Regions from separate parts of the Streptomyces sp. NPDC052023 genome, predicted to be linked through region 1. Evidence: riboswitches for the same ligand, from Rfam matches in the RefSeq annotation. Region 1 holds a riboswitch; the other holds the start of a gene.

Region 1 (6,696 bases):
GAAACCGACCGTCACCGCGGACACGCCCAGCGGCAGCATCAGCAGCGCGTCGAACCCGCGAACGAACCGCCCCGCGTCCCGCCGGGTCAGCGCCACCGCGGCGAGCCCGCCGACCAGCACGGCGATCGCGGTGGCGACCACGGCGTACGACAGCGAGTTGCCGATCGCGTCGATCGGCGGGACCAGGAAGGTGCCGCCGTCCTCGCTGGTCAGCGCCCGGTAGTAGCCGAACCCGGGGGCGTCGAGCGAGCGCTGCACCAGCACGGCCAGCGGCAGCAGGAGCAGCAGGGCGACCACGGCCAGGACACCGGCCAGCAGCGCCCACTGCCCGGCCCCGCGCGGCCGGCGTGCGGTCACGGACGCATCCACCAGCCGCAGCGCGGACTCCCGCCGCCGTACGGTCCAGGCGTGCACGGCGAGCACCGCGCCCACCGCGGCGAACTGGACCAGCGTCAGCACGGCGGCGGTGGCGAGGTCGAAGACCTCCGTGGTCTGCCGGTAGATCTCCACTTCGAGGGTGGAGAAGGTGGGTCCGCCGAGGATCTGCACCACGGCGAAGGAGGTGAAGGTGAACAGGAAGACCATCAGTGCGGCGGCGGCCACGGCAGGCCCCAGCGCGGGCAGGGTGACGCTCCGCCAGGCGCTCAGGCGGGACGCCCCGAGCATCCGCGCGGCCTCCTCCTGGCGTGGGTCGAGCTGCGCCCAGAGCCCGCCGACCGTCCGTACGACGACCGCGTAGTTGAAGAAGACGTGCGCGAGCAGGATCGCCCACACGGTGGTGTCCAGCCGGGCGCCCCAGAGGTCGTCCAGCAGCCCGCCCCGCCCGACCAGCGCCAGGAACGCCGTGCCGACCACGACGGTCGGCAGCACGAACGGCACGGTGACGACCGCCCGCAGCACCTGCTTGCCGGGGAAGTCGAAGCGGGCGAACACATACGCGCCGGGCAGCGCGATCAGCAGCGTCAGCGCGGTCGAGGCGAGCGCCTGCCAGGTGGTGAACCACAGGACGTGCCGGATGCCGGACTGGGCGAGAACGTCGGCGAGCAGCCCGAACTGCCAGCTCCCGTCGGCCTTCAGTCCACGGCCGACGATCGCGGCGACGGGGTAGGCGAAGAAGACGGCGAAGAACGCGACAGGCAGGGCGAGAAGCCCGAGCCGCGCCGCGTTCCCGCGTGCCCTGGCGGCTACTTGAGTACGAGCGACGTCCACGACTTGACCCACTCGTCACGGTTTTCGGCGATCTTCGCCGGGTCCATGGTCCCGGGGTCCTCGGCCTGCGGGCCGTACTTCACGAACTCCCCGGGCACCTGGGCGCCCTCGCGCACCGGGTAGACGAACATGTTCAGCGGCATGTCCTCCTGGAACTGCTTGGTGAGCATGAAGTCGAGCAGCGCCTTGCCGCCCTCCGGGTTCTTCGCGTTGTTCAGCAGGCCGGCGTACTCGACCTGCCGGAAGCAGGTGCCCATGGCCACACCGGTCGGGGCGGTCTTCGGCCTCGGGTCGGCGAAGACGACCTCGGCGGGGGGCGAGGAGGCGTACGACACGACCAGCGGCCGGTCGCCGCCCGCCTTCCGGCCGCTCGCGGAACCGGAGAACTCCTCGTTGTAGGCCTGCTCCCAGCCGTCCACGACCTTCACGCCGTTGGCCTTGAGCTTCTTCCAGTAGCCCTCCCAGCCTCCCCCACTCTCGGCTCCGCCCGAGCGGGAGGTGCCCCCATCGCCGTACTTCGCGGCCGTGCCGAGCAGGAAGCCGAGGCCGGGTGAGGAGGTGGCGGCGTTCTCGGTGACGAGGAGGTTCTTGTACGCCGGGTCGGCCAGGTCGTCGAGGGTCTTCGGCGGGTCCAGCTTGCGCTCGCTGAACCAGGCCTTGTCGTAGTTCACGCAGATGTCGGCGGTGTCGACGGGTGTGACGCGGTGCTGCTCCTGGTCGGCCCGGTACTCCGGCTTGACCAGGTCGGCGTCCTTCGCCTCGTACGGCTGGAAGAGACCGTTGTCGAGCGCGCGGGACAGCAGGGTGTTGTCGACGCCGAAGAGGACGTCGCCCTGGGGGTTGTCCTTGGTCAGGACGGCCTTGTTGACGACCTGGCCGGCGTCGCCGTCCTTGAGGACCTTGACCCGGTAGCCGGACTGCTTCTCGAAGGCGGCGATCACGCTCTTGGACACGACCCACGAGTCATGGCTGACGAGGGTGACCGTCTTGGAGTCCGAGCCTTCATCACCGGAACCCGAGGACCCGCACGCGGACAGCGTGACCATGCCCAGCCCGACGACGACGGCTGTGAACTTCTTGGTGTTGCTCACTGATTTCCTCCTGGGTGACCAGGAAGAGACGCGGCCCTGCCCGGGACCTGGAACGGGTTCCCGGGCAGGGCGCAACAGCTCGAGTGACGACCGATCTCCCTACCCAGAATGACCTGGGCGAGGTTCAGAGGGTCTGCGGCTCACCCAAGATATGGCTGCCGCACTCTCAGCGCTGTGGCGCTCCCCTGCCGGAATATGAAGATGTGTACGGCGTCAGACTACCGCTCGGTGGCCGCGAGCTGACCACACGCCCCGTCGATCTCCTGACCACGGGTGTCCCGGATCGTGACCGGTACACCATGGGCGGCGATGGCCTCCACGAACGCCTTCTCGTCCTCGGGACGGGACGCGGTCCACTTGGAGCCCGGAGTCGGGTTCAGCGGGATGAGATTGACGTGCACGGGCTTGCCCTTGAGCAGCCGGCCGAGCCGGTCACCGCGCCAGGCCTGGTCGTTGATGTCCCGGATCAGCGCGTACTCGATGGACAGCCGCCGCCCGGACTTCTGGACGTAGTCGAACCCGGCGTCCAGCACCTCGCGCACCTTCCAGCGCGTGTTCACGGGCACGAGGGTGTCGCGCAGCTCGTCGTCCGGGGCGTGCAGCGAGATCGCCAGCCGGCACTTGAAGCCCTCGTCGGCGAAGCGGTGGATCGCCGGCACCAGTCCGACGGTCGAGACGGTGATCCCGCGCTGCGAAAGCCCGAGCCCGTCCGGCTCCGGGTCGGTGAGCGCGCGGATGGCACCGACGACGCGCTTGTAGTTGGCCAGGGGCTCGCCCATGCCCATGAAGACGATGTTCGACAGCCGCGAGGGCCCGCCGGGCACCTCGCCGTCGCGCAGCGCCCGCATGCCGTCCACGATCTGGTGGACGATCTCGGCGGTGGACAGGTTGCGGTCGAGCCCGGCCTGCCCGGTGGCGCAGAACGGGCAGTTCATCCCGCAGCCCGCCTGCGAGCTGATGCACATCGTCACCCGGTCCGGGTAGCGCATCAGCACCGACTCGACGAGCGTCCCGTCGAACAGCCGCCACAGCGTCTTACGGGTGGTGCCCTCGTCCGTCGACAGATGCCGCACGACCGTCATCAGCTCCGGAAGCAACGCCTCCCGCAGCTTCCCGCGCGACCCGGCCGGGATGTCGGTCCACTGCTCCGGGTCGTGCGCGTACCGCGCGAAGTAGTGCTGCGACAGCTGCTTGGCACGAAACGGTTTCTCACCGATCTCGGCGACGGCTTCTTTGCGCTCGGCCGGCGTGAGATCGGCAAGATGCCGCGGCGGCTTCTTGGCTCCGCGGGGGGCGACGAATGTGAGTTCTCCGGGCTTAGGCATGGCTGTACCAGTGTCGCAGATCCACTTGGGTGACCTGGGGCTGCCGCTGCTACGACTGTCGGTAGTAGGCAGGGCCGCGACGGTGTTCGCACCGCCATGTTCGGCATCGCCCGGTGCACACCTCGCCCACATGGGGTAACGCCCTCCCCCGTGCGATCCCAGAGAGGCCCCATGGAGGCGGCTCCCCGCCTCCCCGGCTCGACGAGTGCTCAGTCGATACAGAACTCGTTGCCCTCGATGTCCAGCATCGGGATGCACGACTCGTTTTCCTCATCGGCATACAGGGTTCGCACGTGGGTCGCACCGAGCGCCACCAGCCGTGCGCACTCGGCTTCGAGCGTGGCGAGACGCTCGTCCCCCACGAGCCCGGTGCCGACCCGGACGTCGAGATGCACCCGATTCTTGACGATCTTGCCTTCAGGGACGCGCTGGAAGTAAAGGCGCGGGCCCACGCCTGACGGATCACTGCAGGCGAACCATGATCCCTGCTGCTCAGGAGGCAGGGTGCGGTTGAAATCGTCCCAGGTGGTGAACCCCTCCGGTGGCGGCGGTATGACGTACCCCAGCACCTCACACCAGAAGCGAGCGAGGCGCTCAGGTTCTGCGCAGTCGAAGGTGACTTGGAACTTCTTGATCGCTGACATCGGCGCACGGTACCGCGCACCAGGGGGACCCTGCCGCTCATTTCCCCAGGCGGATCCGCCCGTAGGCTGCCCAACAGTCGACGCTGCCATCGGCGTACACGCTGCCCATGTACCAGTCGTCGTCATCGACGCTCGTCGGCGATCTAGAACTGGCCGTGCAATGCCCGTATCCCCGCTCGACCTCCACCAGACGTCACTCCAGACAGCCTCACCCTGTGCGTCGATCCACGGCACATCGATCCATGGCCGAAGTGCTAGTGACCGAGCCACATCCCGTCACGCATGATCACTCTCCCGCGTAGTTCGGGCTCGCCGCGCCAGGCGCGCACAGTCCTCGGGGCCACCCGTATGTACAGAAAAGAACCCTCTTCCGCGCGTGGATCCCAGCCGAACTTCTCGGCGAACGCCTCCGCCGCGTCCCCCGGCACCTCCTGGTCCGGAAAGTACTCCGCCTCCCCCTGGAGGAGCACCACGTCGAAGGTGTCCGGTAGCGAGAGGCGCAAGCGCGGCTCTGCGCGGACGTTTCGCGCCGTCACGGAAGTGGCGCCGGTGCACATCCACACCGCTCGCCCGTCCCACGAGAACCACAGCGGCACCTGGTGCGGCCCGTGATCAGGGTGAGCCGTCGACACCCATACATCCCGCTCGGTGCCGAGCCGCTCCAGAGCGTCGCGCACACGCTCGGCAGTCCGGCGACGAACGATTCCTGTGGTCTCCATGAGGAGCGACCCTAACCAAGCAGGCGCGAGGCGCGCCTGAGGCGCAGGACCTACTCCTCGCGACCTATGTACCCCCTCGATCAGTTCCAGGCGTGCGCGCGGCCTGTACGAGTCAGGGCCCGAAGACCTGGGAAAGGTGAGCGGTCAGCTGCTCCGCCGACGCCGGGGTGACCCGCGCGCCGAGGTGACCGTCGGGGCGGACGAGGAGGGCTGTGGGGCCTTCGGCCCGGTAGCCGCCGCGGAACTCGCCCCGGCTGTCCCACAGCACCGGCAGCCCGGCCCGGCCGGCGTCCATCCCGCCGGCGAGCACCGCGTACGCCGCCATCTGGTCGTGACTCGCCGTACGCGCCTTGGCGGCCAGGTCCGCGAAGGTGTCCGCCTGCCCGTCCTCGTCCGCGTAGCGCGGCCGGACGTGATCGCGTTCGCGCAATACGTCGTACAGGCTTATCGGGTAGGCCGCGATGCTGTCGGTGAGGCCGCCGCAGTCGGGTGCCCGGTCCCCGGCATCGGGGCCGGTGAGGCCCGGCGTCCGGGGTCCTACGACAGGGCTGTCCGGGTAGGCGACCAGCAGCTGTGCCTCCCGCATCATGATCGTGGCGGGGTCGTCGGGGTCGTCGGGGTCGGCCTGGATGCCTTCCCGGGCGTGCCGGACCGTGCGGCCCACGACCTCCTCGCCGATCGGCCGCCGTTCGGCGTCGTAGCTGTCGAGCAGCCGCGGGTGCGCCGTTCCCCGCACGGCGAGGGCCAGCTTCCAGGCCAGGTTGCAGGCGTCCTGGATGCCGGTGTTCATGCCCTGCGCGCCGGTGGGCGGGTGGATGTGTGCGGCGTCGCCCGCGAGGAACACCCGGCCGTCGCCGTAGCGGTCCACCAGGCGGTGACTGATGCGGAAGATCGAGGACCAGCGCATGGCCGAGGCGGTGGTCGGTCGCGGGGAGAGCCGGTCGAGCACGGCCTGGATGTGTTCCAGTCCCGGCCGGCGGCCGCCTTCCAGTCCGTGCGTCACGTCGCCGGGCGTGTCCGTGCCGTGGCCGAGCCCCTGCGTGGCCTCGCCGAGCCCGTTCGTGGCCTTCTCGGCCCCGGGTTCGCGCCGGAGGTGTCCCGCTCGGGTCGACAGTTCGGGTGGGACGAGCATGGACATGCGGTAGCGGGAGCGCCCGGGCAGGGGGATGCAGACGAGGAGGTCGTCGAGCGCGCCGTCGCCGTAGTGCATGGCCCGTACGCCGTAGCCCTGAGGCAGGTCCCAGTCCACCTCGACGTCCGCGAGCACGTACTCCTCAGGGAACGCCCCGAACGCCCCGCCTCCGAAACCGATTCCGCACGGCGGCACGGAAAGAGCCCCCGCCCAGGGGAAGGGCAGGGGCTCCTCAGCACATACGACCGCTCAGCTGGATCCCACGAACAGCACCAGCAGCAGCCACACCACCGGAGCCGTGGGCAGCAGCGAGTCCAGCCGGTCCATGATCCCGCCGTGCCCCGGCAGCAGCGTGCCCATGTCCTTGATGCCGAGGTCGCGCTTGATCATCGACTCGCCCAGGTCGCCCAGAGTGGCGCTGGCGGCGACCGCGAGGCCCAGGAGCAGGCCCTGCCACCACGTGCCGTCGTCGATGAGGAACTGCATGCACAGCGCACCGGCCGCCATGGCGAAGCTGACCGCTCCCACCAGTCCCTCGCGGGTCTTGCCGGGGCTGATGCGCGGGGCGAGCTTGTG
Region 2 (6,696 bases), on a different contig from region 1:
ACCAGCCGGCCCTCCCGCAGCCAGCACACCGACCAGGCGGGCCCAGCCGGGTCACCGCGCCACACGGTGGCGTCGGCGCACGCGTGGTGCCCGGCGTACTGGACGAAGCGCCCGAACTGCTCGGACCAGAAGTACGGGACCGGGTCGTAGACGGCCGGGGCCTCGCCGATGATGTTCGCCGCGACCGTGCGGGGGCCCTGCAGAGCGTTGTCCCAGTGGTGCACCATCAGGCGCTCGCCGTAGCGCGCCGAGGGGAAGGACGCGCAGTCACCGACGGCGTAGACGTCCGGCGCCGAGGTCCGCAGGTGGTCGTCGGCCAGGACCTCCCCGTGCCGGCCGAGCTCGATGCCGGAGCCGGCGAGCCTGCGCGTGGCGGGCCGGGCGCCGATGCCGACGACGACGGCGCCGGCGGGCACCCGCGATCCGTCGTCCAGGACGACCGCCCCGGGTTCGACCCGCTCCACGCGCGCGTGTGTGCGCAGGACGGCGCCGCTGTCGGCGTACCAGGCGCTCATCGGCGCGGCCACGTCGCCGGGCAGTGCCCCGGCGAGGGGACGGTCCGCGGCCTCCACCACGGTCACCGCGCAGCCCGCCTCCCGGGCGGCGGTGGCGAACTCCGCGCCGATCCAGCCCGCGCCGACGACCACGATGTCGTGCTGCCGGGCGAGCACCGGCCGCAGCCGCTCGGCGTCGTCCAGGGTGCGCAGCAGGTGCACGCCGGGGACGCCCTCGGCGCCGGGCAGGGTGACGGGTTCCGCTCCGGTGGCCAGGACCAGCGCGTCGTACGGCACCGGCCCGGCCTCGGTGTCCAGCTCGTGGTCACCGGGGCGGACACCGGTCATCTCGCGCCCGAGGTGCAGTTCGATGCCGAGCGCCTCGAAGTCGACGTCGAAGGCGGAGTGCTCGGCCGTGCCGAGCAGGACCGCCTTGGACAGCGGCGGCCGGTCGTACGGCTGGTGGGGCTCGGCGCCGATCAGCGTCACCGTGCCGTCGAAGCCCTGTTCCCGCAGGGCGACCGCGGTCTGCACCCCGGCCATGCCCGCGCCCACGACGACCACGCGCCGCGCCTGTGCCCTCGTCTGCTCGCTCACCTGATCACCATAGACACCTGACAGTTTGTCAGTAAGGGGGAGGTCCCCGTGGCCTGGTCCCCGAGCCCCCGGCCCACCGCTAGCCGAGCTGCTCGACCACGCTCGTCCCGCTGCCGGCCTGCGACTCCCACTCCCAGCTCTCGTCCAGCCGGAGCCGCCCGTCCGGCAGTTCCACGACGGCCGACACGCAGTGCCCCGAGGACGTCGTCCCGTCCCGCTTGAGCTGCACGTACCGGAAGTCCAGCCGGTCCCCCTCGCGCGTCCCCACGAGGTACCCGCGGACGACGTCCCCACCCGCGTACTCGGCCCAGACCTCGCCGTCCTTCTCGTGGTACGTGAACCGGGTGCGCGTACCCACCTGGCCCGGGGCCTGGTCGGCGACGGGAGCGAGGACGAGGCCGTCCAGTGAGCGGGGCATGCCAGGAGGCTCCCTTACAGAGGGGCGGAGTCAAGGGCTAGGGTGGCCACCGTAAAGCACTCGCGGGAGCCCGGACGCACCGGGCTGAGAGGGAGGCTGGGCGGCCTCCGACCGTACGAACCTGATCCGGGTCATGCCGGCGAAGGGAGGGGCGCGGTGCCCGTGTCGTCTTCTGCACGTACCTCGGACGTCCTCGTCATCGGGGGCGGAATCATCGGTCTGGTCACGGCCTGGCGTGCCGCACAGCGCGGACTGGCCACCGCCGTGGTGGACCCGGAACCGGGCGGCGGGGCCGCCCAGGTGGCGGCCGGCATGCTGGCCGCCGTCACGGAACTCCACTACGGCGAGCAGACCCTGCTCGGTCTGAACCTCGCGTCGGCCCGCCGCTATCCGGACTTCGCGGCCGAACTCACCGAACTCACCGGTCACGACCTCGGCTACCGCCGCTGCGGCACCCTCGCCGTCGCGCTGGACGCCGACGACCGCGCCCATCTGCGCGAACTGCACGCCCTGCAACGGCACACGGGGCTCGACTCCGAGTGGCTGTCGGGCCGGGACTGCCGCCGCCTGGAGCCGATGCTGGCGCCGGGTGTGCGCGGCGGGCTGCGGGTGGACGGCGACCACCAGATCGACCCGCGGCGTCTCGCGGCGGCGCTCGTGGCCGCGTGTGAGCGGGCGGGCGTCGTCTTCCACCGGGAGTGGGCCGAGCGGCTGCTGGTCGCCCGGGAGCGGGCGACGGGCATCGTCACGCGCGCGGGGGCCGAGCTGGCCGCCGCGCAGGTGGTGCTCGCCGCCGGAAGCCTCAGCGGGCGGCTCGCGGGCGTCCCCGAGGCCGTGCTGCCGCCCGTGCGGCCGGTCAAGGGGCAGGTGCTGCGGCTGACCGTGCCGCCACCCCTCGCGCCGTTCCTGAGCCGCACCGTGCGCGCGGTGGTCCGCGGCAGCCACGTCTACCTGGTGCCGCGCGAGAACGGTGAGCTGGTCGTGGGCGCCACCAGCGAGGAACAGGGCTGGGACACCACGGTCACCGCCGGGGGCGTGTACGAGCTGCTGCGCGACGCGCACGAACTGGTCCCGGGGCTCACCGAGCTGCCGCTGACGGAGACCAGGGCGGGCCTGCGGCCCGGCTCGCCCGACAACGCGCCCCTGCTCGGACCGACCGGGCTGGACGGCCTGCTGCTGGCCACCGGCCACTACCGCAACGGCGTCCTGCTCACTCCGGTGACCGGTGACGCCATGGCGCACGTCCTGACGACCGGTGAACTTCCGGACGAGGCCCGTCCCTTCACGCCGAAGCGCTTCAGCGCCGCACTCACGGAGCAGCCCGCATGATCATCTCCGTCAACGGGGAGCCCCGCCGGATCGCCGACGGAACGGCTCTCGACGCCCTCGTGCACACCCTCACCGCGGCACCCTCCGGAGTGGCCGCCGCCCTCAACGAAACCGTCGTCCCGCGTGCCCAGTGGCCCGCCACACCCCTTTCGGAAGGGGACCGTGTCGAGGTCCTCACCGCCGTCCAAGGAGGCTGACCCATGGCCGACGATCCGTTTGTCCTCGGGGGTACGACCTTCACCTCCCGGCTGATCATGGGCACCGGCGGCGCGCCGAGCCTGGACGTGCTGGAGCGGGCGCTGATCGCCTCCGGGACCGAGCTGACCACCGTCGCGATGCGGCGCGTCAACCCCGGCGTCCACGGCTCCGTGCTGTCGGTGCTGGACAAGCTGGGCATCCGGGTGCTGCCCAACACGGCCGGCTGCTTCACGGCCGGTGAGGCGGTGCTGACCGCCCGCCTCGCGCGTGAGGCGCTGGGCACCGACATGGTCAAGCTGGAGGTCATCGCCGACGAGCGCACCCTGCTGCCCGACCCGATCGAGCTGCTGGACGCCGCGGAGACACTGGTGGACGACGGCTTCACGGTGCTGCCGTACACCAACGACGACCCCGTCCTCGCCCGCAAGCTCCAGGACGTGGGCTGCGCCGCGATCATGCCGCTCGGGTCGCCGATCGGCTCCGGCCTCGGCATCCGCAATCCGCACAACTTCCAGCTGATCGTCGAGCACGCGCGCGTGCCGGTGATCCTGGACGCGGGAGCGGGTACGGCGTCGGACGCGGCGTTCGCGATGGAGCTGGGGTGCGCGGCTGTGATGCTCGCCTCAGCTGTGACCCGGGCGCAGGAGCCGGTGCTGATGGCCACCGCCATGCGCGGCGCCGTGGAGGCGGGGCGGCTGGCCCGGCGGGCGGGGCGTATCCCGAGGCGCCATTTCGCGGAGGCCTCGTCGCCGGTGGCGGGCATGGCCGCGCTGGACCCGGAGCGGCCCGCCTTCCAGTGACCCGGTACGGCGCCGGGGGCACAGGTGGGTAAGACACGTCACAGGTCGGCTGCAGTACCGCCCCGATGGTCCGGGAACCGGCCGGAGGTGTCGGTGACGGCTCGTACACTCGCCTGCGTGGACACGACCCTTCAAGACCCTCTGGTCGGGCAACTGCTCGACGGCCGTTACCGCGTCGACGCGCGGATCGCGGTCGGCGGGATGGCCACGGTCTACCGGGCCGTGGACACCCGCCTCGACCGCGTCCTCGCGCTCAAGGTGATGCATCCGACCCTGGCCGTGGACGGCTCGTTCGTCGAGCGCTTCATCCGCGAGGCCAAGTCGGTGGCCCGGCTCGCCCACCCCAACGTCGTCCAGGTGTTCGACCAGGGGGCGGACGGGTCGTACGTCTACCTGGCCATGGAGTACGTCTCCGGCTGCACCCTGCGGGACGTGCTGCGCGAGCGCGGGGCGCTGCAGCCGCGGGCCGCGCTGGACATCCTGGAGCCGGTCCTTGCCGCGCTGGGCGCCGCCCACCGTGCGGGGTTCGTGCACCGGGACATGAAGCCGGAGAACGTCCTGATAGGGGACGACGGCAGGGTCAAGGTGGCCGACTTCGGGCTGGTCCGGGCCGTGGACACGGTCACCCACACCACCGGGTCGGTCCTGGGCACCGTCTCCTATCTCGCCCCGGAGCAGATCGAGCACGGCAGCGCCGATCCCCGCGTCGACGTGTACGCGTGCGGTGTGGTGCTCTACGAGATGCTGACCGGCGGCAAGCCGCACACGGGGGACTCCCCCGCCCAGGTGCTCTACCGGCATGTGCACGAGGACGTCCCGCCGCCCTCGGCCGCCGTGCCCGGCCTCGCGTACGAGCTGGACGAGCTGGTCGCCGCGGCGACCGCCCGAATGCCGGAGGTCCGCCCCTACGACGCCGTGGCGCTGCTCGCGCTGGCCCGTGAGGCGCGCGGCGCGCTCGGTGCCGAGCAGCTGGACGCGGTGCCCCCGCAGGCGGTCGCCGCGGAGCACGACAACGCCGACGACCGGACGAGCGTGATCCCGCGCGCGCTGACCGCACTGCGCCGGCTGCCCGTGAACGAGGACGACGACGAGTCCCGCTACAACCGGACCAGCCGTCTGGAGTCGCCGCCCCTCGACGACACCCCGCGCCGCCGGACCCGGCCGCGGCGCACGCTCGCCACGCTCGTCGCCTCGGTGCTGCTCGCGCTGGGCCTCGGTACGGGCGTCTGGTACATCAACTCCGGCCAGTTCACCGAGGTGCCGCCGCTGCTGGCGAAGACCGAGGCGCAGGCCGAGGACCGGCTCGCGGACGCCGGGCTGGAGGTCGGGCAGGTCAAGCACGCCTACAGCGACACGGTGCGGCGTGGCACGATCATCAGCACCGACCCGGCGCCGGGCGCCCGGATCCGGCACAACGACTCCGTGACGCTCACCGTCTCCGACGGTCCCGAGACGGTGAAGGTGCCGGACGTCGCGGGCCACCGGCTGGACAAGGCGCGCAGCGTGCTCAAGGACAGCGGGCTGGAACCGGGCATGGTGACCCGGGAGTTCAGCGAGGATGTCCCGCGCGGCTCCGTGATCGGCACGAACCCGGCGACGGACACGACGACCCGTGCCGGCACGGCGATCGCGCTCACCGTCAGCAAGGGCGCCCCCGTGGACGTCCCGGACGTCACCGGCAGCGACCTGGGCGAGGCCAGGGAGCAGCTCCAGGAGGCGGGCCTGAAGGTGCGGGTCGCCGCCGAGCGGATCAACTCGGAGCACGAGGCCGGACAGGTCGCCCGGCAGAACCCGCGACCCGACGGCGAGGCAGCCGAGGGCGACACGGTGACGCTGACCCTTTCCAAGGGCCCGGAGATGATCGAGGTTCCGGACGTGGTGGGCGACAGCGTGGACGAGGCCAGGCAGAAGCTCCAGGGCGCCGGTTTCGAGGTCGAGGAGGACCGCGGACTGCTCGGTCTGTTCGGCGACACCGTGCGCCGGCAGTCCGTCCCGGGCGGTGAGACCGCGCCCAAGGGGTCGACGATCACCCTTCAGATCCGCTGACGGGGCACCGGGGGGCGCGTGACACCCTGAACGGGTGAAGAGTCTGCACCCCGGCCCCTCCCGCAACCCTGTCGGCGGTCACGTCCCCGTCGCCGGCGGCCTGTACTCCGTGGGCCTCACCTACGCCCACGACCTCAAGGCCGAGACCGTGCAGGTCTTCGTCGCCAACCCGCGTGGCTGGGCCACGCCGGCCGGTGACCCGCGCCAGGACGAGGCGTTCCGCACGGCGTGCGCCGAGGAGTCGATCCCGGTGTATGTGCACGCGCCCTATCTGATCAACTTCGGCTCGCACACGGAGGCCACCGCCGAGCGGTCGGTGGAGTCGCTGCGGCACTCGCTGCGGCGCGGGCGGGCGATCGGCGCGCTCGGCGTGGTCGTGCACACGGGCAGCGCGACGGGCGGGCGGGAGCGTTCGGTGGCCCTGAAGCAGGTACGGGAGTACCTGCTGCCGCTGCTCGACGAGCTGACCGACGACGACCCGTACGTGCTGCTGGAGTCCACGGCGGGCCAGGGCGCCTCGCTGTGCTCACGCACCTGGGACTTCGGGCCCTACTTCGAGGCCCTGGACGCCCATCCGAAGCTGGGCGTCTGTCTCGACACCTGCCACGTCTTCGCCGCCGGGCACGACCTGACCGGCCCGGACGGAATGCGCCAGACGCTGGACCTGCTGGTCGGCACGGTCGGCGAGGGCCGGCTGAAGCTGATCCACGCCAACGACTCCAAGGACCTCGCCGGCGCCCACAAGGACCGGCACGAGAACATCGGCGCCGGCCACATCGGCGAGGGCCCCTTCCGCGCCCTGATGACCCACCCC

Evidence for each region. A riboswitch is a leader RNA that binds a small molecule or an ion and turns the genes downstream of it on or off. The one in region 1 is predicted to bind thiamine pyrophosphate.
Region 2: another riboswitch for thiamine pyrophosphate. It lies ahead of thiO (glycine oxidase ThiO); the one in region 1 lies ahead of ACIHCM_RS21685 (thiamine ABC transporter substrate binding subunit).

The regions. Positions count from the first base shown of each region.
Region 1 covers NZ_JBIUBW010000010.1:212,465-219,160, reverse strand. The annotation lists gene ACIHCM_RS21690 (ABC transporter permease) at 1-1,209, opposite strand, end outside; gene ACIHCM_RS21685 (thiamine ABC transporter substrate binding subunit) at 1,185-2,300, opposite strand; TPP riboswitch at 2,379-2,497, opposite strand; gene rlmN (23S rRNA (adenine(2503)-C(2))-methyltransferase RlmN) at 2,519-3,625, opposite strand; gene ACIHCM_RS21675 (VOC family protein) at 3,835-4,269, opposite strand; gene ACIHCM_RS21670 (pyridoxamine 5'-phosphate oxidase family protein) at 4,524-4,988, opposite strand; partial or broken gene ACIHCM_RS21665 (FAD-dependent monooxygenase) at 5,101-6,303, opposite strand; gene ACIHCM_RS21660 (phosphatidate cytidylyltransferase) at 6,370-6,696, opposite strand, start outside.
Region 2 covers NZ_JBIUBW010000001.1:185,978-192,673, forward strand. The annotation lists gene ACIHCM_RS00815 (NAD(P)/FAD-dependent oxidoreductase) at 1-1,091, opposite strand, end outside; gene ACIHCM_RS00820 (hypothetical protein) at 1,171-1,509, opposite strand; TPP riboswitch at 1,562-1,675, shown strand; gene thiO (glycine oxidase ThiO) at 1,672-2,838, shown strand; gene thiS (sulfur carrier protein ThiS) at 2,835-3,035, shown strand; gene ACIHCM_RS00835 (thiazole synthase) at 3,039-3,836, shown strand; gene pknB (Stk1 family PASTA domain-containing Ser/Thr kinase) at 3,954-5,882, shown strand; gene ACIHCM_RS00845 (deoxyribonuclease IV) at 5,917-6,696, shown strand, end outside.